Regions from separate parts of the Thioalkalivibrio versutus genome, predicted to be linked through region 4. Evidence: predicted binding sites of a transcription regulator. Region 4 holds the regulator's gene; each other region holds the start of a gene.
What was found. Region 4 encodes sigma-54, which starts transcription at its own class of promoters, with help from an activator protein. Its sites were predicted from a motif close to TGGCANGNTNCNTGCTT; they were not measured.

Region 1: a site for sigma-54 is predicted at 5,417-5,433, ahead of TVD_RS03405 (CmpA/NrtA family ABC transporter substrate-binding protein). Genes of this name have one in related genera too.
Region 2: a site for sigma-54 is predicted at 1,302-1,318, ahead of TVD_RS06280 (flagellar basal body-associated FliL family protein). Genes of this name have one in related genera too.
Region 3: a site for sigma-54 is predicted at 3,873-3,889, ahead of flgB (flagellar basal body rod protein FlgB). Genes of this name have one in related genera too.

What each region holds. Positions count from the first base shown of each region.
Region 1 is NZ_CP011367.1:711,767-719,409, reverse strand. Features, by position in the region: gene nirB (nitrite reductase large subunit NirB) at 1-2,119, opposite strand, end outside; gene TVD_RS03415 (ABC transporter ATP-binding protein) at 2,119-2,919, opposite strand; gene ntrB (nitrate ABC transporter permease) at 2,945-3,883, opposite strand; gene TVD_RS03405 (CmpA/NrtA family ABC transporter substrate-binding protein) at 3,933-5,237, opposite strand; gene TVD_RS03400 (nitrate regulatory protein) at 5,702-7,027, opposite strand; gene TVD_RS03395 (DsrE family protein) at 7,154-7,510, opposite strand; gene TVD_RS03390 (hypothetical protein) at 7,602-7,643, opposite strand, start outside.
Region 2 is NZ_CP011367.1:1,355,472-1,363,114, reverse strand. Features, by position in the region: gene fliM (flagellar motor switch protein FliM) at 1-744, opposite strand, end outside; gene TVD_RS06280 (flagellar basal body-associated FliL family protein) at 755-1,252, opposite strand; gene TVD_RS06275 (flagellar hook-length control protein FliK) at 1,563-2,648, opposite strand; gene fliJ (flagellar export protein FliJ) at 2,714-3,160, opposite strand; gene TVD_RS06265 (FliI/YscN family ATPase) at 3,157-4,536, opposite strand; gene TVD_RS06260 (FliH/SctL family protein) at 4,533-5,255, opposite strand; gene fliG (flagellar motor switch protein FliG) at 5,252-6,262, opposite strand; gene fliF (flagellar basal-body MS-ring/collar protein FliF) at 6,252-7,643, opposite strand, start outside.
Region 3 is NZ_CP011367.1:1,702,957-1,710,599, reverse strand. Features, by position in the region: gene TVD_RS07935 (flagella synthesis protein FlgN) at 1-125, opposite strand, end outside; gene flgM (flagellar biosynthesis anti-sigma factor FlgM) at 141-455, opposite strand; gene flgA (flagellar basal body P-ring formation chaperone FlgA) at 595-1,272, opposite strand; gene TVD_RS07920 (chemotaxis protein CheV) at 1,795-2,733, shown strand; gene TVD_RS07915 (CheR family methyltransferase) at 2,938-3,753, shown strand; gene flgB (flagellar basal body rod protein FlgB) at 3,970-4,377, shown strand; gene flgC (flagellar basal body rod protein FlgC) at 4,405-4,824, shown strand; gene TVD_RS07900 (flagellar hook assembly protein FlgD) at 4,835-5,509, shown strand; gene flgE (flagellar hook protein FlgE) at 5,547-6,791, shown strand; gene flgF (flagellar basal-body rod protein FlgF) at 6,824-7,564, shown strand; gene flgG (flagellar basal-body rod protein FlgG) at 7,610-7,643, shown strand, end outside.
Region 4 is NZ_CP011367.1:397,167-404,809, reverse strand. Features, by position in the region: gene TVD_RS01910 (calcium/sodium antiporter) at 1-360, shown strand, start outside; gene TVD_RS01905 (KpsF/GutQ family sugar-phosphate isomerase) at 357-1,334, shown strand; gene TVD_RS01900 (KdsC family phosphatase) at 1,334-1,873, shown strand; gene lptC (LPS export ABC transporter periplasmic protein LptC) at 1,912-2,451, shown strand; gene lptA (lipopolysaccharide transport periplasmic protein LptA) at 2,432-2,971, shown strand; gene lptB (LPS export ABC transporter ATP-binding protein) at 2,968-3,738, shown strand; gene TVD_RS01880 (RNA polymerase factor sigma-54) at 3,827-5,311, shown strand; gene hpf (ribosome hibernation-promoting factor, HPF/YfiA family) at 5,328-5,666, shown strand; gene TVD_RS01870 (PTS sugar transporter subunit IIA) at 5,670-6,137, shown strand; gene hprK (HPr(Ser) kinase/phosphatase) at 6,186-7,217, shown strand; gene rapZ (RNase adapter RapZ) at 7,225-7,643, shown strand, end outside.

The sequences.
Region 1 (7,643 bases), 310 kb from region 4:
CGGAGTCCACGCAGACCACGCCAAGGTCCTTGATCGTCGCCTCGGCGCAGTTACGCGGGCAGCCGGAGACGGCCATCTTGAACTTGTGCGGCGTCCACGAGCCCCAGGTCATCCGCTCCAGCTGGATGCCAAGGCCCGTGGAGTCCTGGGTGCCGAAACGGCACCACTCAGAGCCGACACAGGTCTTCACCGTACGCAGGGCCTTGCCGTAGGCATGGCCGGAGACGAAGCCGGCCTGGCCGAGATCGCGCCACATGGCCGGCAGGTCGCTCTTTTCCACACCCAGCAGGTCGATGCGCTGGCCGCCGGTGAACTTGACCGTGGGCACCTCGTAGCGCTCGGCCACCTCGGCGATCGCGCGCAGCTCGGCCGGCGTGGTCACCCCGCCCCAGATGCGCGGGATCACCGAGTAGGTCCCGTCCTTCTGGATGTTGCCGTGGGCGCGCTCGTTGATGAAGCGCGACTGCGCGTCGTCCTGGTAGTCTTTCGGCCAGGCCGCCAACAGGTAGTAGTTGAGCGCCGGGCGGCAGACGTGACAGCCGTTCGGGGTCTTCCAGTCGAGCGCCGCGAATACCGCGTCCATGGTCTTCAGGCCGTCGCGGGTGATCGCCGCGCGAACCTCGTCGTGACTGTGGTCGGTGCAGGCGCAGACGGGCTTTTTCGCCGGGGCATCGGAGTAGTCACCGCCCAGCGTGGTCGCCAGCAGTGACTCGACCAGTCCGGTGCAGGAACCGCAGGAATTCGAGGCCTTGGTGTGGGCGCGAACGTCCTCCAGCGTGAACAGCTTGTGCTCGCTGATCGCCTGGACGATATCCCCCTTGCACACACCGTTGCAGCCGCAGATCTCGGCGTTGTCCGGCATCGCCGCCACGCGCGAGGCCTCGTCGCCGTGGCCGGAGTCGCCGATATGCGCCTGGCCGAACAGCAGGTTCTCGCGGATATCGGCGACCGGCGTGCCGTCGCGCATCAACTGGAAGTACCAGGAGCCATCCAGGGTGTCGCCGTAGAGCACCGCGCCCTGGATGCGATTGTCCTTCAGCACCAGGCGCTTGTAGACGCCGCGCGCGGCGTCCTGGAACACCAGATCCTCGGTGGTCTCGTCACCGGCGAAGTCGCCGGCGGAGAACAGGTCGATTCCGGTCACCTTGAGCTTGGTCGAGGTCATCGAGCCCTCGTAGCGCCCGATGCCGTACTCCGCGAGGTGGTTGGCACAGACCTTGGCCTGTTCCCACAGCGGCGCGACCAGGCCGTAGGTCGTGCCGCGATGCTGCACGCACTCCCCGACCGCGTAGATCGCCGGATCATACGTCTGCATCGTGTCGTTCACTACCACGCCGCGCTCACAGTGCAGCCCGGCGGACTCGGCCAGCGCGGTATTCGGGCGGATGCCGACCGCCATCACCACCAGATCGGTGTCGACCTCGCTGCCATCGGCAAAGCGCACGCCGGTGACCCGCTCGTCCCCGAGGATCGCCTGGGTCTGGTGCGCCATGCGAAAGTCCATGCCGCGCTCCTCCAGCGAGGCGCGCAGCATGCCGGACGCCGCGGGATCCAGCTGGCGCTCCATCAGGTGATCCATCAGATGCACCACGGTCACGTCCATGCCCTGGCGCATCAGGCCGTTCGCGGCCTCCAGCCCCAGCAGGCCACCGCCGATGACCACCGCGCGCTTGTGTTCACGGCTGGAGGCCAGCATCGCGTCGACATCGTGGATGTCGCGAAAGCCCACCACGCCGTCGAGATCGACACCCGGAATCGGGATCATCACCGGATCCGAGCCGGTCGCCAGCAACAGCCGGTCATACGGCGCCTCGGTGCCGTCCTCGGCGATCACCCGGCGACCGACACGGTCGATCCGCTCGATGCGCTTGCCCTTGTGCAGGGTGATCCCGCGCTCGGCATACCAGGCATCGTCGTTCAGCATGATCTCGTCGACGGTCTTCTCCGAGGCCAGCACCGGCGAGAGCATGATGCGGTTGTAGTTGCCCCAGGGTTCGGCGCCGAACACGGTGATGTCGTACATGTCGGGCTTGAGTTTCAGCAGCTCCTCGACCGTGCGCATCCCGGCCATGCCATTGCCGATCAGGACCAGCCGCGGCTTGTCGTTTGACGTGTTCATTACGCAGCCTCCGCTTCCGGGTTCTTGTGACGCTCGTGGAGGAAGCGCAGGACCTCGGCCCGGTAGTGGTTGTATTGCGGGTTGTCGGCCATCGCCAGACGCTCGCGCGGCTTGGGCAGGTCAATCTCCAGGATCTCGCCGATGGTCGCGGCCGGGCCGTTGGTCATCATCACGATGCGGTCGGACAGCAGCACGGCCTCGTCCACGTCGTGGGTGACCATCAGCACGGTGTTGCCCAGATCCGACTGGATGCGCATCACCTCATCCTGCAGGTGCGCCCGGGTCAGCGCGTCCAGCGCACCGAACGGCTCGTCCATCAGCAGTACCTTCGGCTCCATCGCCAGTGCCCGGGCGATGCCGACACGCTGCTTCATGCCTCCGGAGATTTCGTCCGGGCGCTTGTCGAGTGCGTGGCCCATGCCGACCATCTCCAGCGTCTGCAGGATCCACTCGCGACGCTCGGCCGCCGACTTGGTGCCCTTGAAGGTCTTGTCCACCGCCAGGGCGACGTTGTCGCGCACCGTCAGCCAGGGCAGCAGCGAGTGGTTCTGGAACACCACGCTGCGATCCGGTCCCGGCTTGCTCACTTCCTTGCCGTCCAGGATCACCGCGCCGGTGCTGGTCTCCAGCAACCCGGCGACGATGTTGAGCACCGTCGACTTGCCGCAGCCGGAGTGGCCGATGATGGAGATGAACTCGCCGCGGTCCACGTGCAGGTCGACGTCGCGCAGCACCTCGGTAGCCGAAGGCCCTTCACCAAAGGTCTTGTGGACATGTTCGATGGAGAGATAGCTGGTCATGATGTTTCTCCTGTAAGGGGCCGGCTCAGCCGGCCTGCGTGCCACGGGTAACCCAGTTGCCGACGATGGCAACCAGACGGTCGAGGAAGAACCCGACCAGGCCGACGTAGACGAGCGCGAGCACGATGTCGCTGAGCATGGAGGCGTTCCAGGCATCCCAGATAAAGAAACCGATACCAACACCACCGATCAGCATCTCGGCGGCCACGATCGCCAGCCAGGCGAGACCGATCCCGATGCGCAAACCGGAAAAGACATACGGCGCGGCGGCCGGGAGCATGATCTTGGTGAAGTACTCGAAGCCGTTCAGGCGCAGCACGCGGGCCACGTTCACGTAGTCCTGCGAGATATTCCGGATGCCGACGGAGGTGTTGATGATGATCGGCCAGATCGCGGTGATGAAGATCACGAAGATCGCCGACGGATTGCTGGCCTGGAACGCAGCCAGCGAGATCGGCAGCCAGGCCAGCGGCGGCACGGTACGCAGGACCTGGAACAGCGGGTCGAGTCCGCGCATCGCCCAGGTGGACTGACCCACCAGCACGCCCAGGCCAATGCCGGCGACCACCGCCAGCGCATAGCCATAGGCCACGCGCTCGAGGCTGGCCAGCAACTGCCAGGCCATGCCGACGTCGTTGCCGCCGTAGTCATAGAAGGGATTGACGATCAGTTCCCAGGTGTCGGTAATCACCTGGCTCGGGGCGGGCAACACGGCTCCCGGGGAGGACGCCATCATCTCCCAGATAAGCAAAAAAAGCGCCGTGACGACCACCGGCGGCACCACGACCGCGGCAGTATTGCGCAGGCGCCGGGCCCAGGCCCCGGGATCTGCCCCGGGGCGCGGCTGGGGCCTGGCCGCAATGGTGGTGGCCTTCCGGGCCACGGGCCGGGTGGGCGATGCCTCGACCACCGGGCGCTCGCGCCCGGAGCCGAAGGTCATGGTGCGGTCGAGAATGGCACTCATGGCGGAATCCTCTTGAATCGTTTTTTTCGGGTGTCGTCGGGCCGCCGCGTCAGGACGCGATCGCCTTGATGTCCAGGCTGTCGAGATAGGCCTGCGGGTTCTCGGGATCGAAGACCTTGCCGTCAAAGAAGGCCTCCTTGCCGCGCGAGGTGGACTCGGGGATGTCGGCGGAGTCAATACCGAGCTCGGCGGCCGCCTCGCGCCAGATGTCCTCGCGGTTGACCTCGTCCACCAGCGCCGGCATGTCCAGATCCGGCGGCAGATAACCCCAGCGGATGTCCTCGGTGAGGAACCACAGGTCGTGGCTCTTGAACGGATAGGAGGCGTGATCCTTCCAGTAGCGCATCTGGTCCGGGTGGTCCTCGACCACGCGGCCGGTGCCGTAGTCGAAGTTCCCCTGCATGCGGTCGATGATGTCGCCGTACGGGGCGTGGATGTAGCGCCGGCGCGAGCAGATCTCGGCGACCTCCTCCTTGTTCGCCGGGTCCTCGCAGTACATCTGCGCCTCCATCACCGCCATGGTCAGGGCGCGCGCCGCGTTCGGATGAGCCTCCACCCAGTCGGCACGCATGCCCAGCGCCTTCTCCGGGTGGTTGTGCCACAGTTCGCCGGTGGTGTTGGCGGTGTAGCCGATGCCCTGATTGATCAACTGCATGTTCCACGGCTCGCAGACACAAAAGGTGTCCATGGACCCGACGCGCATGTTGGCAACCATCTGCGCCGGCGGGACCACGATGGTGGCGATGTCGCGGTCCGGATCGATCCCGCCGGCGGCCATCCAGTAGCGGATCCACAGATCATGGGTCCCGCCCGGGAAGGTCATCGCCGCACGAATGTCGTCACCGCCGGCGGCCTTCTCGGCCAGGGCGCCCTTGAACTCCGTGGTGTCGGTGCCGACCTTCAGGTCCGCGTACTCGTCCCCGACCGAGATGCACTGCCCGGCCAGGTTCAGTCGCGCGAGGATCGTCATCGGCGTGCCCCGGCGATGGATCAGGTAGGGCATTGGCGTGAGGATGTGCGAGCCATCGATTCCGCCGCGTTGCGACCCCAGATCCAGGTTGTCGCGCACCGTGCCCCAGGAGGACTGCTTCAGCACCTGCACATCGGGCATGCCGTGAGCGGCGAAAAAGCCCTTCTCCAACGCAATGAACAGCGGTGCGGCATCCGTCAGGGCGATGAAGCCGAGCTTCGCCTCGGTGGTCTCCGGCTTGCCATTGCCGGCCTTCGCATAGCCCCAGGGCGCCGCGCCCGAAAGGCCCATTGCCGTGGCGCCGATTCCGGCGGCCATGCCGCCCAGGAAACGCCGGCGCGACAGGCCGGAGGTGTTCTTCGTGTCGTTCGTTTGATCGGTCATTACGGGTTCACTCCCCTTGTCAGCAAACACATCCCAAAAACGAAAAAAGGCGTCGCATCAGCCCGGCCGCTTGTGCAGCCGGGTGATGGACGCCTTTGTCCAGTCTCACGGGAGCCCCGGTCATCGGGTCTCCCTGTTGTCAGGCGACGAACCGCCGTTGGCTCGTCTTGCCCATACTCCTGCAGGAGGTGTGCCAATTAGCCGTTGCTAGGCGACCCTGCGGGAAACAATCGCCACGTGGCGCGGAAAAATCGGATGGTTTCGAACACCGGGTCGAACGCTTGCGGGAAGCCCGAAGTCCGGAAGCCGATCCCTAAGGCACCAGCCTGGGGCGCACTTGCGGTGCAGTTGACCTGCAATAGTGCGCTGCCAGAGGGCGACCTAACCCGCCGTAGGAGCCGCCTTGGCGGCGAAGCCCCTGCCCGCGCCGGACTTTGGCAGGGGCTTCGCCGCCAAGGCGGCTCCTACAGGCCCTTCCCCAGCAGGTCAGACATGGCGACGGTCGCCTCGGCCACCTCGGCCAGACGCCGGTTCTGGTTCATCGCAGTCTGGCGCAGGAGCTTGTAGGCCTGGTCCTCCGTCAGGCCGCGATGCTGGATCAGCAGGGCTTTGGCTCGCTCAATCGTCTTGCGCTCGGCCAAGGCCTGGCGCGCCGCCTGCAGTTCGTCCTCCACCGACTGCAGACGACTGGCCTGGCGTTGCACCAGGTCCATCACCGAATGTCCGACGATCGGCACATTGAGCGGGTTATCGCCGCCCACGCCGTCGGAATCCAGCCCCTCGGGCGCACCGAAGAACACCGCATACGGCACGCTGTCGCGCAACTCCGACTCGGCCAATTGCGCGATACGGTCACGCACCGCACCCAGGTCCGCGCGATCCGCCACGATGCGCGCGGAGCAGCACTCGTTCAGGTGCATCTCCAGCCGATCCTCGATCTCCTTCATCGCGTCGATACGCGCAGTCGTGCAGGCAAACCACGCCTCGGCCCGGGCCGGGGCCGGCTGGCCATCGGCCTGGGTGCAGGCCTGACGGCGCAGGCGCTCGACCTCGGCGGCGAAGCTCGCGCCCTGTAATTGACGCCAGGCGCCGCAGGCCGATTCCGGGGCAAACTCCGAGAAGATGCGAAACGAACGTTCCTGGGCATCGATACGGTGTAACAGGGCCTGGCGCAGCTCGCCGTCAAACACGCCCTGGCCAAAGCCCGCAGCACCGATCGCGCGTTCCTGACCCGCAAGCTCCTTGCCCTGCATGAAGTTCAAAAGAGCGACCAACGCACCGGAGACCTCCGGGTCAGTAGCCGAATCCGCTGCCTCGAATACCACGGCCAGGAGCGACCGGATCAGTTCGCTGAATCCGCGCATCGCCTCCATCGGCGAAAGCGTGCGCTCGTTGACCTCCTCGCGCAGGCTGGGCAGCCCGGACAGCCCGTGCAGGGCCAGTGCCATGCGCCCCAGCAACCGGCTGCGCGCGTGGGCACAGGCCCCCGGCTGTAACCAGCCATCAAGGTGTTCGCGAAAGGCCGCCGCCGTGGTGTCGGATTCGGTTCGATACTGCCCCAGCTCCTCGGCATAACGCTGGCCAGCCGAGCCGATCCAGAGGCTGGAAGCGCCGCGTTCACGCTGCAGTTGATGCACCAGGGCACGGATGCACCCGACCAGTTGCACGGCCTCCAGCAGGCGCTCCAGGCTCACTACCTCGCATTTGCGCGAGGCGACCAGGAAGTCGCCAATGGCCTCTTCATACGAAACGCTCGGGGACAGGGTATTCGGGGGGAGATTCTGACTCATGCTCATGATCCGCGGATGCCTCGCGGAACAAACAAGCATGCAATGTGCCAGTTCGGGGCACTGGCAGGGGCGGGAGATCAGAACGAGCGGGGGATCACACCCCCGCCCGCGAGCAACGATGAACGATTAGAAGCTCATCGAGCGGTCGAAGTCGGCGACGGCCTGGACGTACTGGCCCATGCCGGCCATCTCGGCGTTCGGCAGGAAGTTGTGTTCGCCGACGTCGCGGCCCTTGGCGCAGGCCTCGCAGGCCCAGAACGGGACGCCTTCACTGACCAGTGAATCGACGATGTCCTTCATTGCCGGCATGTTGTGGCCGACGATCTTGTCGTAGACATTGCGGTTGGCGATGTTCACGGCCTCGCCCTGCAGCCAGACGGTCACGTCATGGCCCTGCTGCTTGGCCACGTTGGCGGCAATCATGCCGAGCGTCGCACGGGTGGGGTCGTCGGTACCGGCGGTGACAGCAACAATAAAGCGCATGGAGTTCTCCTGAGTGCTTGAAACGTGCTGCAACCGTAGCGGCAGGCACGCCCGGCGTCGATTTCCCACAAGCTGCGGAGAAACACTCGGATCAGGGCCTGCCCCTAACCGTAACGCTGGTCCGGTAGAGCTT
Region 2 (7,643 bases), 960 kb from region 4:
GTGCATCCAGCGCTGGTCCACATCGGAGCGATCCGACTGGATGCCGGTATCCAGCTGTTCGCGGATCGGCTCGATCATCGAGTACGGCAGGGTCACGTGCAGATTGCCGCCGCCCCCGTCGAGCTCGATGTGGAACTCGCTGATAACCACGATTTCGGTCGGCGAGACGATGTTCGCGAACTGTGGGTTGACCTCGGAGTTCAGGAACTCGAACTTGAGCTCCATCACCGGCTGCCAGGCCTTCTGCATATCCTCGAAGGCCCCCTCCAGCACGCCGTGGACGACCTTCATCTCCATCGGGGTGAAGTCTCGTCCCTCGATGCGGGTGTAGTAGCGTCCGTCGCCACCGAAAAAGTTGTCGACCAGGATGAACACCAGCTTGGGATCGAACACGAACAAGCCGGTGCCATGCAGCGGATGCGCCCGCACCAGATTGAGGCTGGTGGGGACAAACAGCGAGTGCATGTACTCGGAGAACTTGGTGATACGGGTGCCGACCACCGAGATCTCGGCCGAGCGGCGCAGTACATTGAACAGACGGACCCGGAGCTGACGCGCAAAGCGCTCGTTGATCATCTCCAGCGTGGGCATGCGCCCACGGACGATGCGATCCTGCGTGGCAAAGTTGAATTCCCGCGCCTCACCGTCACTCGGATACGGGTCTTCGGTCTCGACGTCGCCCTCGTCCACACCATGCAGGAGGGCATCGATCTCGTCCTGGCTGAGGATATCCGTCTGCGCCATAACGGGGCTCCTACTGCATCACCAGTTCGTTGAACAACACGGCCTCGACCGCGTCCGGCGCATCCCGCGAGCGCAGAATCTCGCGGATTGCTTCCTTCAGCTCCTCCGCCAGCGATTCCTTGCCATCACGCGTATTCAGATCCTCGTAACGCTGTTCCGCCAGGATGCCCAGGATGTCGTTGCGGATCGCCGGCATATGCCGCTCGAACGCCTCGATCACCGGCGCCTCGTGGGTCACCAGGCTCACCTCGGCACGCAGATACCGGATGCGGCCCGGCGCTTCGATGTTGACAGTCATCGGCTCCAGGCTGGTGTAGAAGCGCTCGGGCGGGCCTTCCTCGACCTGTTCGGCGTCATCGTCGCCCGCAACCAGGAAGAACCAGGCCGCAGCGGCACCACCACCCACCAGCAGGATCACGATCAGCAACAGCAGAATCAGCTTGCCCATGCCGCCCTTCTTGGGGGCGCCGCCTTCGTCGTCGTCCAGATTGACTTCTTTATCCGCCATGTCGCACTCGCTGTCCGGTAAACCGAGGATTTGCTCTCGGCAAAGACCTTAGCAAGGCGGATGCCAGCATTGGCTTTCTATCGCATTATCCGATAGTTAGAAGCCAATACTGGAGGGGGCGGAAGGACACTTCGGGGAAAGGCACGGCCGATAACGTCAAGAATCGGCCGCCCTCCGCGTAGGAAAGACGGATTCTTGGCGGCACTCATGGAAGATCGCTACGACAGAGAAAGGGGCCCGATGGGGCAGGTCACGGATACCGCCGGCCGCCCATCGGATAGCGCAAGACCAAGCCCGCGCCGGGCTCGACTCAGGCAAACAGATCCAGGCGCCGGTTCAGCATCGAGAGCGTGCTGCCCCCATTCTCGTGGTCTTCGGTCTCGTCCAGCTCCGAAGCAGTCCCGGCGGCGGCCTGGCGCTCATCCTGCTCGGCCTGCTCCTCGGCCGCCTGGTCGGAGACGGTCGCGTCCTCGAGCATCAGCCCGCTCTCGGCGAGGCTGTCGCGCAAGCGCGGCATGGCCGCCTCCAGCACCTCGCGGGTCACCGGATTGGCACTGATGAACTGGATGCTTGTGCGGTCACCCTCGACCAGCACCCGAATATCCAGACTGCCCAGCTGTGGGGGATGCAGCTTGAGCTCGGTTCGTCCACCCTGTGCCTGGGCGAGCATGCGCACCTGATCGGCCAGCTCGCGGGCCCCGTTGGGCTGCTGCAGGAGCCGGGTCAGGTCCAGTCGCGGCAACGCGCGTGCAGCGTCCGCCCCCTCGACCTGGCCACCGGCGAGAGCCGGCAAGACGCCCCCCAGGGGATCGGTACGCCCCCGACGCGACTCGTCCCCGCCCTGGGTCATCCACTGGGCGAGGACATCGAGCACACCGTCCCGCGACAGCCCGCCCTGCGCGCCCAGCAGTTCGGGCTTCAATGCGGCCAGGCCATCGCGCCCGCCCGCCGCCTGGCTGGCCTCGACAAACAGGCGCATGACGGCTGCAGGCAGGGGCTTGACCGGCAACGCCTGGCCCTCGGCACCCCCGCGGCCAGAGACGCCCGCCTCCCCACGGGCGGCGTCCATGCGCCCCGGTTCGTGCACTCCCGCCATCAGGCTGGCGACCGGCAAGCCCTTGCCACCCGCCTCGTCGCCCGCGGCGAAACCCTGCCCGTCGAGTAGATCCTGCAGCCGCGCCAGCATGGCTTCCAGATCGAGCCCTTCCAGCTCGTCCCCGGGCACGCCCAGGTTCGCCAGCAAGGCCTCCATCTGCGGCTCCAGAACCGCGAGGAACCCCTCGCCGTCCTTCCCTTTCAGCCCCTTCAGGCCGTCCAGGTCCTGCAGCGCTGCCTCGCCGCCCAGCAACTGCAGCAGCGGCAGCATGCCCTGACCGGTGTTCTGTGTCGCGATCATCTCCGAATCCTCGGTGTGCCGGGCGAATCCCCGGGCCCTTGCCCTAATCGATAGTCACGGTCCATTCAAGAACCTTGCCAACGCGACGCTTCCTCGCGCGCATGAGCCTGCCGCGTGGCCCACATATCCTGTTCGGTTTGCTGGCGCCGGGCGCCGTGTTGCGCCGTCTCGGCCTTCCGGCGTTGCAGCAGCTTTTCCAGCGACAGGCTGTTGCGGTGGCGCTCCAGCCACTCCTGGCGCGCGGTCTCCACCTGCGACTCCGCCGCCTGAATGCGCAGGTCCTGTTGCTCCAGCGCCGAGCGCAACTGGTCGCGCATGCCCGCCAACCACTTGAGGGCGTTGGCGTCATCCGGCAGGGTCGCCTGCAGATACTCGCGCTGATAGGTTTCCAGGCGCTCGCGCTGACCGGCAATGCCATCCAGTTGCTGCAGACGTTCACCCAGCTGGCGGGTGGCCTCGCTCTCCTCGATCCGGCGCAGGCGCAACAGTCGTTCCAGGCGCTTCGGGTTCATGCCGCCCCGCCAACCAGCGCCAGCAGGTCATCCCGCGCCCGGTCAAAGCCGACGGCCTCGTCGCGACCCTGCGCCAAATACGCCTCGAGGCGCTCGTGCATCGCCACTGCCTCGTCCAGATGCGGATCGGCACCCTTGCGATAGGCCCCGACCGCGATCAGATCGCGGTTTTGCATATAGGTGGCGGAGAGGCCGCGGAAGCGTCGCGCCGCCCGCTCGTGTTCCGGCGAGATCAGCGACGACATCACGCGCGAGACCGATGCACCGACGTCGATCGCCGGGTAGCGCCCGGTCTCTGCCACCTCGCGCGACAGCACGACATGGCCGTCCAGGATCGCGCGCGCGGCGTCCACGATCGGATCGTTCTGGTCATCGCCCTCGGCGAGCACGGTATAGAAGGCGGTAATCGAGCCACCCCCTACGTCGCCGTTGCCAGCGCGCTCCACCAGTTGCGGCAGGCGCGCAAATACCGATGCCGCATATCCCTTGGAGGCCGGCGGCTCGCCGATCGCCATCGCGATCTCGCGGGCGCCCTGGGCAAAGCGGGTCAGGGAGTCCATCAGCAACAGCACGTGCAGCCCCTGGTCGCGGAAATGCTCCGCCACCGCAGTGGCCACCCAGGCCCCGTGCTGACGCAGCAGCGGCGACTGGTCGGCCGGCACCGCGACCACTACCGTGCGCGTGCGCGATTCCTCGTCGAGAATCTCGTGGATGAACTCGTTCACTTCCCGACCGCGCTCGCCGATCAGTCCGACCACGATCACGTCCGCCGTCGTGTTGCGCGTCATCATCCCCAGCAGCACACTCTTGCCGACCCCGGATCCGGCGAACAGACCGAGGCGCTGGCCACGACCCACCGACAGCAGACCATTGATTGCCCGGATCCCCACATCCAGCGGCTCACGGACCGGTGCGCGTTGCAGGGGGTTGATCGGCCGCCCGGCCAACAGCCCAAAATCATGGGTACGGATCGGGCCTTTTCCGTCCAGCGGCTGCCCGTTGGCATCGATCACGCGGCCCAGCAACCCCTCACCGACCGGAATCTGACGCTGGTTGTCCAGCGGTTCGATGCGCGCGCCGGGGGTCAGGCCCGCCGCGATCTCCTCGGGCATCAGGAACGTGCGTTCATTCTGGAAACCGACGACCTCGGCCGGCACCGTGTCTCCGTTCTCGCCGTGGATCAGCGCGCGCCCCCCAATCGGCAAGCGCAGGCCTTCCGCCTCCAGCGTCAGGCCGGTCAGGCGCGACAGGTGACCCTCCGACTGCGGCGGGTTGACCCGCTCTACCCGCCCGCGCGACTGCTGCAGACGATCCAGCAAGCCGCTATTCAGCCGTTCCCGGCCCTTGCGGCGCACCTCGTCAATCGGGGTACTCATGAATCCTCCGGGGCCGCGCTGTCCACGGAAGTGGCGGACTGGTGATCTTCCTCGTCGGGTGCGCTGTCCATCTCCGGATACTCGCCATCCCAGAGGGCTTCCACCGCGTGCTGCAGACGCCGCTCGAGACTTGCGTCGACGCTCGCCGCGCCCGATTCGAGGCGACAACCGCCGCGCGCCAGGCCCGCGTCCGGGACCCAGGTGATGCGCGCATCCGCCCGCTCACCATAGGCCTCCACCAGCGCCTGGTCCTCCGGGTTCAAGTGCACCCGAACCTCCTGGTTGCGCCCGGGAAGCTGGGCCAATGCCCCCTCCAGGACCGTCCGGATCTGCTCCGGTCGCGTCTCCAACTCGCTCTGGACGACCTTGCGTGCAAGCGCCGTCACCAGCGCCAGCAACTCCGGCTCCAGGGCATCCGCGGCATCCGCCAGGGGATCAGCAAGGCCGCCGGCCACGGATTCCAGCATGGCGACCGTCTCGCGCAGTTTCTTGTCCTCGCGCGCCCGGGTGGCCTTCTCGGCCTCTTTCTTGCCAAGCTCATGCCCCTCGGCATAACCGCCCTCGAACCCGTTCTTGCGGGCTTCGTCCTCGATCTCCTCGATCTCGGCGGCCGTCGGCAGGCGACGCGGGGGATGGACCCCATTGTCACCAATCTCCGGCGGCTCCCAGAGCGATGCCGCCGCGTCGGTGTAAAGCCTGGCCGCCGGGCCATCGGTCACAACATCGCCTCGCTACCACCGCCACCCAGGACGATATCGCCGTTCTCCGCGAGCCGGCGGGCCACGGACAGGATCTCCTTCTGCGCACCCTCGACCTCGCTGACCCGGACCGGGCCCTTGGCCTCGAGGTCCTCGCGCAGCATCTCGGCCGCGCGCTTGGACATGTTGCGGAAGATCTTGTCCTTCATGTCGTCGTCGGCACCCTTCATCGCAAGCACCAGCGATTCCGTCTGGATCTCGCGCATCAGCGTCTGGATACCGCGGTCGTCGATCTCCACCAGGTTCTCGAACACGAACATCTCTTCCTCGATCCGCGAACCCAGATCGGAATCGGACTCCTTGATCGTATCCATGATCTCCGCCTCCCGTGAGCCCTCCATCAAGTTCATGATGTTGGCCGCCGAACGCACGCCACCCAGCATCGACGTCTTGCTCGCGGCATTGCCGGAAAGCTGACGGTCGAGGATCTCGTCCAGCTCCTGCAGGGCCTGGGGCTGGACGCCATCCATGGTCGCAATGCGCATCACGATGTCGGACTGCACCCGCGCGGGCAGGTACTGCAGGGTGTCCGACGCCTGGTCGGAGTCGAGGTGGGAAAGCACAATCGCCACGATCTGCGGGTGCTCGTTGCGCAGCATGTCGGCGATCGCCCGCGGGTCCAGCCACTTGAGGGCCTCGATCCCCTTGGAATTGCGTCCGAGCAGGATGCGGTCGATCAGGCCCGAGGCCTTGTCACCCAGCGCGCTCTCCATGACGCTGCGCACGTACTCGTCGGCACCCACCCCCAGCGCCGTCTGTTCCTGCACGTGAGTGGAGAACTCGTGCAGCGCCGCGTTCACGTCACTGCGCGAAATGCGGTCCATGGAGGCCATCGCGGTGCCAATCTTCTGCACCTCCTTGGGCCCCATGTGGCGCATGACCTCGGCCGCCGCGTCCTCGCCGAGGCTCATCATGAACACGGCGGCGCGCTCGGCACCTTCCTGTTTGGCGTTCTTGTCAGCGGCCATCGTCACCCAACCACGTCTTCATCACCTGTGCCACGCGCTTGGGGTCCTCGCGGACCATCTCGCGCACCGCCTCCAGATCCATCTCCTGCTGGTCCGGCCCCTTTGGGCCAGTCAGCGCAGCCACGGCCGAACCCTCGCCCTGGCCCATCGCCATGCCCGTCTCGCTGCCGGCTGACTCGTCGGTCAGCGCCTCGCGATCTTCCTCGCGCCGCGGCGGCGGAGCCGGCCGCTTCATCAGATGTTTCATCGCCGGACGCACCACCGTCAACAGGATAATCAGAGCCAGCAGCAATGCCGCCACGATCTTGACCACCTCGAGGAACCAGGGTTGTTCCCAGAACGCGATTTCGTCCGCCGCCACCGCCTCGATGGGCGCCTCGAACGGGGCGGTCACTACATTGATCGTATCCCCCCGTTCGGCATTGAATCCTACCGCCTCGCGCACCAGCGCCTCGATGCGTTGCAGTTCCTCCGCATCCCTCGCCACCTGCACGGTCTCGCCGTCCTCGTTGACCTCCTGGCGGAAGTCCACCACCACGGCCGTGGACACGCGCTGCACGCCGCCCGGCATCTCGCGGATATGGTTGATGCGGCGATCCACCTCGTAGTTGCGGGTGATATTGGTGCTGCGGCTGCCCGGGAGCGCCGCGGGCGGGCCCTCACCCTCCTCGCCTTCCTCGCCGACCACCCCACCGGCGGGGGGCTGGTTGGTCAGCGCCCCGGGGACACCCCCGATACCGCCCTCGGGTCCGGTGCGCTCGTCCTCGCGGGTCTGCTCGGACCGCAAGGCAATCGTCTCGGGATCGTACAATTCCTCGGTGCGCTCGACGCTCGAGAAGTCGATGTCCGCGTTCACCTGCACCCGTACCTTGTCGCGCCCGACGATCGGAATCAGCAGGTCACGGATACGGTCGGTATAGCGGGTCTCCACGTCGCGGGTGAAACTCAGGCGGTCACCACTGCGACCCATGCCCGACTCGCCGCCATCCTGGGTCAGGAGCGTCCCGCTTTGGTCCACCACGGTGACCCGTTCAGGCTCCAGATCAGAGGTGCTGGACGCGACCAGGTGCACGATCGCACCGACCTGCGACTCGCTCAGGGACCGCCCACCGCGCAGGTGCACGACCACCGACGCGCTGGCCGGGCGCCGATCACGCACGAACACCGACTGCTCACCCTCGGCAATGTGCACACGCGCCCGGTCCACCGCATTCAGCGATGCCACGGTACGCGCCAGTTCGCCCTCCATCGCCCGATGGTGGCGCGCGCCCTCGATCATCCGGCTGGTACCCAGGCCGGTATCCTCCTGCAGCAGCTCGAAGCCCATATCGCCGGAACGTGGCAGGCCTTCACCGGCCAGCTGCAGCCGCGCGCCCGCCAC
Region 3 (7,643 bases), 1.3 Mb from region 4:
AGCGTATCGGGTTGGCGCGCTTCGACCGCGCGCGTCTCCTTTAGCAGACTTTCTTCCAGCTGATGAGCCAGCCGGATTGAGGTCTCGAGCGAGCGTTGCAGTTTATGGTGCGCGTCGGCATTCATGGGCGATAGACCGGGTTAGCGCAGCAGGCTTTCGAGGTCGATCATGCGATCGGCCAGCTGCTGGTTGTCCACTGGATAGTTGCCGCTGGAGATCGCCTCGCGCAGTTCGGCAACGCGGGCGGCGTCGAAGGGGGCGGTGTCACCCGCGCCGGCCGCGGCATTCATTGCCTGGGCGGCCCCGGTGAGCGTGACCGAATCATTGTTTGCCGTCGATGCGTTACCGGAGGCCGGGGCACGGCTTGCCGTGTTGCCGGACTCGTCGCGACCCTTTACCCCGGGGTTCTGGCTGTCGGGGCGCAGGCTGTTCGTATTGAGGCCCTTGATATCCATGATGCCTTCCTGTCGTTGTAACTGTGCTGCAATTGTTTACGGCCAGCGTTGCTGAAACTGTAGGCCTCGGGGGCGGAAAAGTGTAACGGGCTTCACAGTCCGCCTCGAAGATCGTTGGCGTGCCTGGTGGGGCGAGACCTCAAAGCGCTACCCGGATGTGGCCGGAGGCCTGGATTTCGCCTTCGACGACGCGCCCGGAGGATGCGTTCTTGACGCGGATTCGTTCGCCCAGCGTCCCGTTCTCCAGCGCTTCGCCCTGCATGCGGATGGCGATTGAGCCGTTCTCTGCCAGGATGGTAACCCGTTGGCCGCGACTGATGATCTCGCGCGGGCTCACGTGCTGGGTTCCGATGATCTGACCCGGGCGGATGCTGCGCCGGGTCTGTTGGCCGATCAGGGCATTCTTTTCCTCATGATAACTGCCGGCATGGCGCGAGGTCTCGATTCGCTGGAAACGCAGGTCGCCCGCCGAGAGGGTGTGCTGGCGCGGCAGGGTGCGGTTCGCAACCAGCACTTCGGCGTAACGTTCGACCGTCGCCGGCACGTATAACTGCCAGGTCACCGGGCCGGCACACTGGATATGGACAGCGGTGTTGCCGTCACGCCGCCCGCCGGGTGGGAAACGCGCTTCCAGGCCGTCCGTGCAGGGGACGAGGCGCAGACGCTTGTCGAGCTGACCAATCTCGATGGAAACATCCTTCTCGGTATCGGTAACGCCCAGTTCCTGAATCAGGAACTGCTCGGCGGCGAGACGGATGTCGTCAACCGGGTGGACTTCGGCCCGGGCGCTGGTAGACAGCAGTACCAGGGTGAACAAGAGGGTGACTCCGGCAAGGAGACGCGGAATGGCTCGCACGTTTGCGCTCGAGTCGATCACGCTCGCTGGCGAGGCACCGGAGGGCCCGCCTTTTCCTGGAACGAATGAGGCCCCAACGCGAATGAGCGAACGGATCAGCGTCTTCCTGGCAGCGGAAGAAAATTCTGAAATGGGTCGGCGCTGGTTCATGTCGCGGTCCTGTTTGGTCCTGTCCTGCGCAGCCAGTTCGGTGCGGGCGTCGGACTGTGCGCGAATGGCTCGGATTTGGCGGATCTTGCGTCGATGTCGAGCGAGTCGCGAGCGGTTTCAGTACGCAAAAACATGCAGATGTCGTGCCAATGAATGGGCATCCCGCGCCACGCGCACATTCAAGGCCCGTCGCGGGCGGCCGTTATGGCCATGAGGCGGCGTCAGAAGGCGCATGCACGCAAATGCAAATGACAGGCCGGGGTTGCGCGGTGCACACTTGGCCTTTGAGGCCTGTCCGGTGCTAAGAGCAATCGGGGCAAGGAGAGCGGCACGATGAGTCAATTCATTGACGATGTGAATCAGCGAACCCAGTTGGTGGGGCAGAACCGCATGGAGCTTCTGCTGTTCCATCTGGGCGGGTCGCAGACCTTCGGGATCAATGTCTTCAAGGTCCGCGAGGTGATTCCGTCGCCGCCGCTGCGTCAGATTCCCGGCTCCATGAGCGTGGTACGCGGGGTGGCGACGTTGCGTGGCGGTACCGTGCCAATCATTGACCTGGCGCGAGCGATGGGCCTGCGTGGCGCCGTCGGGGCGGTCGACAACGGGGAGCAGAAGGTGGTGGTCACCGAGTTCAATCGTTCGGTGCAGGGCTTCTGGGTGTCGGCCGTGGACCGTATCGTCAACGTGAACTGGCAGGACGTGAAGTCGCCCCCGCGCGGAACCGGGCGCGAATCCTTCCTGGTGGCCGTCACGGAGATCGACAACAAGCTGGTCGAGATTATCGATGTCGAACGGGTGCTCTCCATCGTGAACCCGCTGCCCAGCGAGATATCGCCATCCATCCGCGAGAATGCCCGCGAGGCCAGCGGGCGCAAGGTTGTGATCGTCGATGACTCGGTGGTGGCGCGCAAGCAGATCGAGGGGGCGATCAAGGGGCTCGGTTTCGAATACGATGTCTTCAAGGATGGCCAGGAGGCACTGGACTTCCTTGAGCAGAAGGCCGCGGAAGGGCCGGTAGGCGACCAGGTCGAACTGGTGATCTCGGATATCGAGATGCCACGCATGGACGGCTACACCCTGACCGCGCGCATCCGGGACAATCCCGCGCTGCAGAATTTGCGGGTGCTGCTGCACTCCTCACTGAGTGGGGAATTCAACACGGATATGGTCAAGCGCGCCGGGGCCGATGCCTTTTTGTCCAAGTTCAATCCCGACGAGCTGGCGAATGCGGTGCTGGACCAGACCGGGCGCCCGGATCAGCAGGCCGAATGACCGGTCGGGCGGAACCGCGTTGCCGCTCGGCAAGCCCGGAGCGGCGACGGGTGGCCGCCACTCGGGCTGTATGGTGCCATGCGCGCGACGCCGTATACTCGACCCGATCTTCGGGATCACCCCGGTTTTCCGGCCAAGAGGCCCCGGCCAAGGATTCGTCATCAGGATGCCTAATCACGATGGACAGCGCTCAGGGATGACTTGGTGATCGATTCCCGCGACTACGAGGAGTTCTCCCGCTTCCTGCAGGACTGCTGCGGTCTGGTGCTGGGCGACAGCCGCCAGTACCTGGTTTCCAGTCGTCTGTCGCGGCTGCTCGACGAGTTCGACTTCAAGAGCGTCCCGGAACTGCTGCATGCCATGCGGCAGGCCCCGAATCCGCGCCTGCGCACCCGCGTGATCGATGCGATGACGACCAACGAGACGTCCTGGTTCCGCGATGGCTTTCCGTTCGAGATCCTGCGCCACGTGCTGTTGCCGGAACTGGCCGCGAAGGGAGGCAGCATCAAGGTCTGGTCCGCGGGCTGCTCCAGTGGGCAGGAGGCCTATACGATCTCGATGGTGGTCTCGGAATGGGAGGAGTCGCGGCCGGCCCGGAAGGTACCGGTTTCCATTCTGGGCACGGACCTGTCAGAGAAGATCCTGGACGATGCGCGGCGGGCCGTGTACGACGGCCTGAGCATCGTGCGCGGGCTCAGCGAGAGCCGGCGCGCGCGCTTCTTCGAGACCGTCGCGGATGGCCACAAGGTGATCCCGGATGTGCAGCGTCGCTGTCGCTTTCAGAAGCTCAACCTGATCGACAGCTATGCGGCGCTGGGCAAGTTCGACCTGGTGTTCTGCCGCAACGTGCTGATCTATTTTTCGGGCGACACCAAGCGACAGGTTCTTGACGCTATCGCCCGGCAGATGAATCCGGGCGGGTATCTGTTTCTTGGCGCTTCCGAGACCGCAGGGCCCTATACCCAGGCTTTCGAGACCGTACGAACCGAGTACGGCTCGGTACTTCGTCTGAAGTCCTGACGTAATCCAGCCCCGGGGCTGATTCCCGGGAACGCCCGTGCAATGCGGGCGGCGAGTCGTTCCATCCCTTCCCCTGGCTGCACGCTGTGCCTGCGCCCCTAAGGCACGCCGCTCGAGAATGGCATAACGATTGCTTCAGTTCCCCTGCGAAGGGTCGCAATCGGTGCGCCCCGTTCTCCAAGCGAGGGTCCGCCACGGGCGGACAGGACGGAAGCGATGAGTCTCTCTCTCGACAAGGCGATGGGTATTTCTCCGCAGGCGGTGAATGTGCGGGCGCAGCGCATGGAGCTGTTGGCCTCCAACATCGCCAACGCGGATACCCCGAACTACAAGGCGCGGGATATCGATTTTCGTGCGGTGCTCGAATCCGCGGCCGGCGGCGGCAATAGCTTGCCCATGGCGCGCAGCCAGGCGGCGCATCTCGACCCCAACGCCGGCGTGATGAACGGGCAGGTCGAGGCCCTTTACCGCGTCCCCTCGCAGGCGTCGCTGGATGGCAACACGGTGGACCCGCAGATGGAGCGGGCCGCCTTTGCCGAGAACGCCGTTCAATACCAGAGCAGCCTGGAATTCCTCAATCGCCGGGTCTCCGGCATCCGCGAAGCCCTGCGGGGCGACCGCTAACGCGGACCTGATCGGGAGATCGATGTCGTGAGCAACCTTTTCAGCCTGTTCAATACCTCCGCCTCGGCGCTGTCGGCGCAGTCGGTGCGCCTGAACACCGTGGCCTCGAACCTGGCCAACGCGAACACCGCCGCGACCAACCCCGACGAGGCCTATCGCGCCAAGCAGGTGCTGTTCCAGAGCGTGATGAACCAGGCCAACCCGAACGGTTCGTCGACGGCCGTTCGGGTGGCCGGCGTGACCGAGTCGCAGGCGGCGCCGCATGCGCATTACGAACCCCATCACCCGCAGGCCAACGAGGAGGGCTACATCTTCCGTCCGGCCATCAGCGTGGTGGAGGAGATGGCCAACATGATGTCCGCCTCGCGCAATTACGAAGCCAACGTGGAGGTGATGGAGACCTCGCGTCAGCTGCTCCAGCGCACATTGCAGATCGGTCAAGGCTAGGGAGCCATCGATGACACAGATATCCCCCGAATTGCTGGATCGCCTGGGCCTCTCGCGCCCCGAGCAGAAACAGGACAAGGACATGGACCGCCTGGGCCAGTCCGACTTCCTCAAGCTGATGACGACCCAGCTGGAGAATCAGGACCCGATGGAACCGATGGACAACGGCGACTTCCTGGGCCAGATGGCGCAGTTTTCGACCGTGACCGGCATCGAGGAGCTGTCCAAGTCCTTCCAGCAGCTGGCGCAGTCGCTGGGGCAGAACCAGACGCTGCAGGCCGCCTCACTGGTAGGCAAGGACGTGCTGGTTCCCGTCGAATTCGGCGAGCTGGGTCCGGACGGCATGGTCAAGGGTGCGGTGGACCTGGATCGCTCCACGGAGGAGCTGCAGATCGACGTGTACAGCCCGAACGGCGAGCGCATCCGCCGCATGAACCTTGGGGCCGCCGGCAGCGGACTGCAGGAGTTCAGCTGGAACGGCATGCGCGACGACGGGACCTTCGCACCCCCGGGCGTCTACGAGTTCAAGGCCACGGCCCGCTCCGGGACTCAGTCCGAGGCCGTGGATACCTTCCTGGATGCCCGTGTGGAGAGCGTCGCGGTGGGCAACGATTCCGGGCTGGCACTGACCGTGCAAGGCCTGGGCGAGATCAGCTTTTCGGATGTACGGCGGATTGGCGGCTAACGCCCCGCAACAAGAACCCTGACGGAGGAAACACCCCATGCCCTTCAATATCGGATTGAGCGGACTGAACGCGGCCCAGGCCGACCTGCAGACCACCGGCAACAACGTCTCCAACTCGGGGACCACTGGCTTCAAGCGCTCGCGGGCGGAATTCGGTGACGTGTTTGCCCAGAGCTTCGGTGGCATTAGCCAGACGGCCATCGGCTCCGGCACACGCCTGCAGGCGGTGACCCAGCAGTTCTCGCAGGGCCGGACCGAGTTCACCGAGAACGGCCTGGACCTGGCCATCAACGGCGAGGGCTTCTTCGTCCTGAACGACCAGGGCAGCACGGTGTACAGCCGGGCGGGAGCCTTCCAGGTCGATCGCGACGGCTACCTGGTGAACAACCAGGGGCTACGTCTGCGTGGCTATGACGAGGCTGGTGGGACCAATCTCGGAGATCTGCGTCTGCAAACCGATACGGCCGCTCCCCAGGCCACCTCAAACCTTGAGGCACTGATTAACTTGCGTTCGGATGCGGCGACATTGAGTGACGATCCGGACGATTTCGTTCTCGATGACCCGGAGACCTACAACTTCTCCACCTCGCTCACCATGTATGACTCCCTAGGTATTGCGCGGGACGCCAACCTCTACTTCGTGAAGACTGCCCAGAACGAGTGGAATGCCCATGTTGCGGTGCGGCGAGACGATGGAAACTTGGAGGAGCTCGCTAACTATGGGGGTGGTGATTCAGGGCCGTTGGGTCTGGAGTTCGATGTCAATGGCCAGCTGGTGGGTGTAGATCCGCCCGCGGAAGGCCTCACCGTCCCGGGCGGTAGCTTGGACGGCGCGGATGACTTGGTCTTCGATATCAACTTCGACGGGACCACGCAGTTCGGTGGTGATTTCTCGGTGAACGACCTGAATCAGGACGGTTTCGCCTCCGGCCAGCTGACCGGCATCGATATCGACCAGACCGGTGTAGTGTTCGCGCGCTTCACCAATGGTCAGTCCTCGGTTCTCGGCCAGCTGGCGCTGGCGAATTTCCCCAACCCGCAGGGTCTGGAACAGCTAGGTGACAACAACTGGGCCGAAACCTTCGCGGCGGGTGACGTGCGACTGGATCGTCCAGGGTCGAGCAACCTAGGTTCCGTACAGGCCGGTGCACTTGAGGCCTCCAACGTGGATATCGCGCAGGAGCTGGTGAATCTGATCACTGCGCAGCGCAACTTCCAGGCGAATGCGCAGACCATCTCGACGGCCGATCAGGTCACCCAGACGATCATCAACATCCGTTAAGTCGCGGATGAGACGCTGAAGAGGGCTTGAGCATGGATCGATTTCTGTACATCGCGATGTCCGGTGCGAAGGAGACGATGCACGCACAGGCCATCAATAACCACAACCTGGCCAACGCCAATACCGACGGCTTCCGCCAGGCCCTGGCTACGGCGGACACCTTGCCGGTGCGCGGGCCGGGCCATGCCTCGCGTGATTACACCCAGATCGGCAACGATGCGGTGGATTTCAGCAAGGGCAAGATGCAGAGCACCGGGCGCGATATGGACATCGCCATCGAGGGCGAAGGCTTTATCGCGGTCCAGGGCCCGGACGGGGAGGAAGGCTACACCCGCGCCGGCTCGCTGCATGTGGATGCCTTTGGGCTGCTGCGCACCGCGCAGGGTCACCAGGTACTGGGGGATGGCGGCCCGATTGCCATCCCGCCGGCGGAGCAGATCGAGATCGGCACCGACGGCACCATCAGCGTGCGCCCCCTGGGAGTGGGCCCGGAGGCCCTGGCGGCGGTGGAACGCATCCGCCTGGTCAACCCGGACACCGACGAGCTCCAGCGTGGGGATGATGGCCTGTTCCGCCTGGCGGAAGGGGGCGAGGCGCCGGCGGATGCCGAGGTGCGCGTGGTCTCCGGGATGCTGGAGGGCAGCAACGTGAACACGGTGGAGGCGCTGACCCGGATGATCGAGTTGTCCCGCCACTTCGAGATGCAAGTGAAGATGATGGACAGCGCCAACACGCTGGAACAAAGCAGCAACCGCCTGCTGGGCCTCGGGTAATTTCCCGGGACTCGCGCGGCACTTGAGAGAAAACAGGAGAACACCATGAACCAGGCACTGTGGATCGCCAAGACCGGCC
Region 4 (7,643 bases):
CTGGGGGTCAGCGACCTGGTCATCGGGCTGACCATTGTCGCGGTGGGCACCAGCCTGCCGGAGCTGGCGACCTCGGTGGTCGCCGCCTTCCGCCGCGAGGCCGGGCTGGCGATCGGGAATGTGGTCGGCTCCAATCTGTTCAACCTGCTCGCGGTACTGGCCGTTCCGGCCCTGATCGCGCCGCTGGCAATCGACGCCGATGTGCTGACGCGCGACTATCCGGTGATGCTGGCATTGACCGTGGCGCTGTTCCTGATCGCGCTGGGCCGCCGCGGACAGATCCGGCGCTGGCAGGGCGCCCTTCTCCTCATCGCCTTCGCAAGCTACCTTGTCCATTTGGGAATCACGGCAACCGCATGAACTTCAACCCCGAAACGACCCGCAACCTCGCCCTGGCCGTCCTCAATGACGAGGCCGAGGCCGTACGCAACCTCGCCCAGCGCATCGACGACCGCTTCCTCGAGGCCTGCCGCTGCATCCTCGCGTGCAAGGGCCGCGTGATCGTCACCGGCATGGGCAAGTCTGGGCACATCGGCAGCAAGCTGGCCGCGACCCTGGCCTCCACCGGCACACCGGCCTTCTTCGTGCATCCGGGCGAGGCCAGCCACGGCGATCTCGGCATGATTACCCGCGAGGACGTAGTCATCGCGCTGTCGAACTCCGGCGAGACCGACGAGATCATTACCATCCTGCCGCTGATCCGGCGCCTGGGCGTGCCGCTGATCGCCATGACCGGCAACCCCGGCTCGCGCCTCGGTGCGGATGCCACCGTACACCTGGATGTCAGCGTCGAGCGCGAGGCCTGCCCGCTGGGCCTGGCTCCCACCTCCAGCACCACCGCGGCGCTGGCGATGGGCGATGCCCTAGCCGTCGCGGTGCTGGACGCACGCGGCTTTACCGCCAACGACTTTGCCCGCTCGCACCCCGGCGGCCGCCTCGGTCGACGCCTGCTGGTGCATGTCGCCGATATCATGCACACCGATGATGCGATCCCGCGCATCACCCCGGAGGCCCCGCTCAAGGACGCCCTGTTCGAGATCACCCGCAAGGGCCTGGGGCTGGTGATCGTAGCCGGCGCCGACGACGAGATCCAGGGCGTGTTCACCGATGGCGACCTGCGCCGCACCCTGGATGCCGGGCACAGCCTGGACGGCCTGACCATCGGCGAGGCCATGACCACCGGCGGCCACACCGCGCAGCCCGACTGGCTGGCGGTGGAGGCCCTGGAGGCCATGGAGAGCCGGCGCATCAACGCCCTGCCCGTCACCGACGCCGAAAACCGCCTGGTGGGCGTGATCAACATGCACGACCTGCTGCGCGCCGGGGTGGCCTGATGAACCTGGATGCCACCACTCTGCGCACCCACCAGCAGGCCGTGCGCCTGCTGATCCTGGACGTGGACGGCGTGCTGACCGACGGCAGCCTGTTCCTCGGCGACGGCGGCGAGCAGTACAAGGCGTTCAACAGCCGCGACGGCCACGGTATCCGTCTGGCCCTGGACGGCGGGATCGAGATCGCCATCCTGACCGGGCGCACCTCCGGGGTCGTCGAGCACCGCATGCGCGACCTGGGCGTGGAGCATCTGATCCAGGGCCGCCGCGACAAGGGCGAGGCCCTGCACGAACTGCTGCAACGCACCGGTCACGACCCCGCCGAAGCGGCCTTCATGGGCGACGACATCGTGGATCTACCAGCGATGCAGCGGGTCGGGCTCGGGATCGCGGTCGGTGACGCCCACCCGCTAGTGCGCCAGCATGCCCAGTGGGTGACCGAGGCCCATGGCGGGCGCGGGGCCGTGCGCGAGACCTGCGAAGGCCTGCTGGCCGCGCAGGGCCGGCTCGACGCGCTGTTCGAGACCTACCTGAACGGATGAGCCAAAGGACTCGCCGCCAAGTCGGATGGGCCCTGGCCGTGCTCGCATTCGCGTCCGCGCCCCTGGCGCAGGCCGAGGTAAGCCCGCCCGAGGGCGAGGTCACGCTGCAGATTGACGGCTTCACCCTGCATGCCACCGGCGACGACGGCGAACTGAGCCATCGTCTGCGCGGCACCCGCCTGCGCGAGTTCGGCCGTGACGGCCCCCAGTGGGTGGACGACCCGGACCTCGACCTGTTCGCCGAGGGCGGTATCGAATGGCGCTGGACCGCCCCGGCCGCCCTGCATCAACCAGCCGCCGCGACCCTGGACCTGGTGGGCCCCACCCACGGCGTACAGCCGCCCCGCGGCGAACGCGTGGAGACCCTCATCGATTCGCGGGATGTTCGCGTCGCCACCGACACCATGGTCGCCACTTCGGATGCCCTTTCCACCCTGAACCAGCCGGGCCTGTTCCAGCGCGGCACCGGTCTGCGCGTGGACTCGCGAGGGGATACCATAGAGTTGTTCCATGACGTGTACTCGCTCTACAGCGAGACGAGCGAGGAGGATCCCGCGCATGACCCCGAATCCCCATAGCCTTCGCCACCGTCCGGGCCAACCGGGTGCCCGCGTGGCGGCGCTCCTGCTGCTCGTGCTCCTGGCCACGCCCGCGTTCGCCCAGCAGGGCTCGGGCCCGGCGCTGCCGGTGGAGATCACTGCCGACCGCGCGGAGATGGACGAACGCCAGGGGCTGGGGACCTACACCGGCGACGTGATCGTGATCCGCGGCGACATGACCCTGGAGGCCGACAAGGTCTACGTGCGCACCCGCGATCGCCGCCCCTACGAAATGGAGGCCCACGGCGAGCCGGCACGCCTGGAATCACCCGATCCGGAAACCGGAGAGATGCGCATTGCCACCGCCCTGCGCATCGACTACCTGCTGAACGAAGACCGCATGATCCTCACCGACCAGGCCCATGTGATCACCACCAGCGAGGAGGCGCGCGGCAAGCGCATCACCTACGACCTGACGACCGACGTGATCGAGGCCGAACGCGGCGAAGGCGACAGCGAGCGCGTGCGCATCACCATCCAGCCGCGCGACGACGAATGAACGCCACCGCCCCCAGCCCATCCGCCACACCGGCACAAACCAACGACCGCCTGATCGGACGCGAGCTGACCAAGCGCTACGGCCAGCGCACGGTGCTGGACCAGGTGGACGTCGACCTCGCGCCCGGCGAGGTGGTCGGCCTGCTGGGCCCGAACGGGGCCGGCAAGACCACCTGCTTCTACAGCCTGGTCGGGCTGATCCGCCCCAATGCCGGGCGCATCACCCTGGGCGAGCGCGACATCACCCGCGCCCCCATCCACGTGCGCGCGCGCGCCGGCCTCGGCTACCTGCCGCAGGAGGCCTCGATCTTTCGCCGCCTGAGCGTGTGGGACAACCTCCAGGCCGTGCTCGAGCTGCGCCCCGGACTCGATCGCCACGAGCGCCGGCGCATTGGCGATGCGCTGATCGAGGAGTTCCAGCTCGAGACCGTGCGCCACAGCCCGGGCATCGCGCTGTCCGGTGGGGAGCGTCGCCGGGCCGAGATCGCCCGCGCCCTCGCCGGGGATCCGCGCTTCATCTGTCTGGACGAGCCCTTCGCGGGGGTGGATCCGATCTCGGTCGGCGACATCCAGGACGTGATTCGGCATCTCGCCCAGCGCGGCATCGGCGTACTGATCTCCGATCACAACGTGCGCGAGACCCTCGGCATCTGCCACAGGGCCTATATTCTAAGCGAAGGCCGCCTGCTGGCCGCCGGGACACCGGACGAGCTGCTGGCCGATCCCCAGGTGCGCCGGGTCTATCTCGGCGAGAACTTCCGCCTGTGAAAGCGCCCCATATGCGGCCCGGTCGGTGCACAAACCACAAGGCAGGCTTTAAGATTCCATCAATGCCCACCCTCGCCCCGCATACCCGATGCTGAAACCCGGCCTGAATCTGCAGCTGGGTCAGACGCTGACCATGACCCCGCAACTGCAGCAGGCGATCCGCCTGTTGCAGCTGTCCACGCTCGAGCTCCAGGTGGAGATCCAGCAGGCGCTGGAGAGCAACCCCATGCTCGAACAGGTCGAGGACGAAGATGCCGAGGCCGACACCGAGCGCCTGAACCAGGACGGCGAGCTGGTGGAAGGCGATCGCATGGAGGCCACCACTACCAGCGACGACGTGATCCCCGAGGAACTGACGACCGACAGCCGCTGGGACGACATCTACGAGCCGGCCCCGACGCCCAACAAGGGCGTGGATGACCGCGACCCGCTGGAAAACACCAGCGACGACGACGGTGAGGGCCTGCAGGATCACCTGCTGTGGCAGCTGCATCTGAGCCATCTGACACCGCGCGACCAGCGCATCGGGGCGGCCCTGATCGACGCCATCAGCCCCGACGGCTATCTCGAGGGTGACCTGGAAACCCTGGCCGAGACCATCAGCCGAGGCGAGGATGAAACCGTCGGCGTCGACGAAGTCGAGGCAGTGCTCCACTGGATTCAGCAGTGCGACCCGCTGGGGGTCGGCGCGCGCAACCTGCGGGAGTGCCTGGAGATCCAGCTACGCGAACTGGCCCCGGATGCCCCGGCCCGCGAGGCCGCACGGGCGATCCTGGAACACGGCATGGACAGCCTGGGCAAGCGCGACTACAAGGCCCTGCAGCGCCAGTCCGGCGTACGCGACCCGGACGAACTGGCCCGCGCACTGGACCTGATCCGCACCCTGAACCCGCGCCCCGGCGCACAGATCAGCTCCGCCACCTCGGAATACGTGGTCCCGGATGTCTACGTGCGCCATAGCGCCGAGGGCTGGCGCGTGGAGCTGAATCCGGAGATCGCACCGCGTATCCGCATCAACGACCTCTACGCCGGCATGGTGCGCCAGGTCTCGGATGCCCGCGACAGCGCCTTTATGCGCGATCAGCTGCAGGAGGCACGCTGGTTCCTGAAGAGCCTGCACAGCCGCAACGACACCCTGCTGCGGGTCGCCGAGGCGATCGTCCACCGCCAGCAGGGCTTTCTCGAGCATGGCGACGTCGCGATGCAGCCATTGATCCTGCGCGACATTGCCGAGACCCTGGAGATGCACGAATCGACCATCTCGCGGGTTACCACGCAGAAATACATGCACACCCCGCGCGGGGTCTTCGAGTTCAAGTATTTCTTCTCCAGCCATGTCGGCACGAACGATGGCGGCGAGTGTTCCGCCACCGCCATCCGTGCCATGATTCGCGAATTGATTGGCGACGAACCCCCGAACAAGCCGCTCAGCGATGCCCGGCTCGCCCAGGTCCTGTCGGACCGGGGCATCAACGTAGCGCGCCGCACCGTGGCCAAGTACCGCGAGGCGATGCACATCCCTTCATCCAGCGAACGCCGGCAGATGGCCTCGATGCCCACCGGCAGCAAGTAACCAAGGAGTCCTGACCATGCAGATCAACCTGACCGGCCACCACGTGGACATCACCGACGCCCTGCGCGACTACGTCAACGAGAAGTTCGCGAAGCTGGAGCGCCACTTCGACAAGGTCATCGACGTCCACGTCGTGCTGACCCACGAGAAGACCCGGAATCAGCACAACCAGGCCGAAGCCAATCTCCAGGTCAGCGGCAATCACATCCACGCCGAGGCCTCTCACGAGGACATGTATGCCGCGATCGACGCGCTGATCGACAAAGTCGACCGTCAGCTGATCAAGCACAAGGAAAAGGTCAAGGACCACCACCGCGCCGAAGGTGCCCAGCGCAACCGCGAGCAGGCCTCCTGATCCATGACGATTGCCGAGTTGATCACCTCCGAGCGCATTGGCCTGCAACCCGAGTGCTCCAGCCAGAAACGGGCACTGGAGGCCCTGGCGGACCTCCTCGCCGGCGGAGGTGACGGCACGGGACCGGGGAGCAACGCGATCTTCGAGGCCCTGTCCGCGCGCGAAAAACTCGGATCCACCGGTCTCGGCCATGGGGTTGCGATTCCCCACGGCCGCCTGGCCGATCTCGAGGCGCCGCGCGTGGCCGTGCTGCGCCTGGAAAAGGGCGTCGACTTCGACGCCATGGATCACGAGCCGGTCGATATCCTGATCGCACTGCTGGTCCCGGAGGCCGCCACCGGCGACCACCTCGACCTGCTGGCCCAGCTCGCCCGCGGCCTGTCGCAGCCAGACACCATCGGGGCGCTGCGCCGGGCCGGGGACGCGGCGGCCCTGGAACAGGAACTCGTGCGCCGCTTCAGCGAGGACTAAGCCCGTGGAACCCGCCTCCAGCCGCGATTCCGACGCGCAGCGTCTGCCATGAACGAGGCGCTGGGAGAAGGCGGGATCGCCCGCGACATCAACGTGGAGAGCCTGATCCAGGCCATGGGAAACCGCCTGGATCTTCGCTTCGTACACGGCGAACATGCAGCACCCGACCGCAAGCTGGTCGGCGACGACGGGGACGACCTGCCGCTGGCCGGCCATCTCAACCTGATCCGGCCCAACCGCATCCAGATCATCGGCGACTTCGAGGCCCGCTACATCTCCAGCCTCAGCGCCACCCAGTGCAACGACCTGATCCTGGAGATGGCCCGCACCGGGACCACCGCGGTGATCTTCGCCGAGGACACCTGTCCGTTCTCGGAGATGCCCGACGCCCCGCAGGAGGCGCTGCCGCTGATCCTGTGCTCCAGCACCAGCAGCCACGAGATTATCTCGCTGCTGCGCTATTTCCTGCAGCAGCGCCTGGCCCATTTCGAGGTACGCCACGGCGTGTTCATGGAGATCCTCGGGATCGGGGTGCTGATCAGCGGCGCCTCCAGCGTCGGCAAGAGCGAGGTCGCACTGGAACTGATCTCGCGCGGGCATCGCCTGATCGCCGACGATGCGCCCGAATTCGCGCGCATTGCGCCCGACATCGTGCGCGGCCACTGTCCGGCTCTGCTCCAGGACCTGCTCGAGGTGCGCGGTCTTGGGGTGCTTAACATCCGCGCCATGTACGGCGATTCCGCGATCAAGGGCGGCAAGTACCTGCGCCTGATCATCGACCTGCGTGATCATGGCGAACCCTCGCCGGTCCCCGATGACCGGCTGAACGGGCGCCGCGGCGAGATCGATATCCTCGGCCTGCGCGTCCCCTTGATCAGCCTGCCGATCGCGCCGGGGCGCAACATCGCAGTGATGATCGAGGCGGCCGTGCGCAACCACATGCTGCACATGCAGGGCTATATCGCTGGCGACGACCTGCGCGCACGCCAGCGCCGCCAGATGAGCGGCGAGACGGAGGAGCCGCCCTACCATCGCGCGGTGCCCGCCACTACGGTCCCCAACCCGGACCCGGAGGGCTGAATCGGCCATGCGCCTGCTAATCGTCAGTGGCCTGTCCGGGTCCGGCAAGACCGTGGCCCTGCACACCCTGGAGGATGCCGGCTACTTCTGCGTCGACAACCTCCCGCTGCCGCTGCTGCCGGACCTGATCGATCAGGTCCGGCAGGGCCACTACGACACCGAGACCGACCGCCATCTGGCCGTGGGCGTGGATGTGCGCAGCGGCCTGGAGGCCCTGGAAGGGTTCTCCGTTCTCCTGGCGCAACTACGGGCGGACGGGGTGCAGGTGGAGGTCCTGTTTCTGCAGGCGGCCAGCGAGGTGCTGCTGCGGCGCTACCATCTGACCCGCCGACGCCACCCGCTGGCGCGCGACGGCGTGCCACTGGTCGAGGCCATCGACCGCGAACGCGAGTGGCTGGGCCATGTAGCGGCGGAGGCCGATCTGAC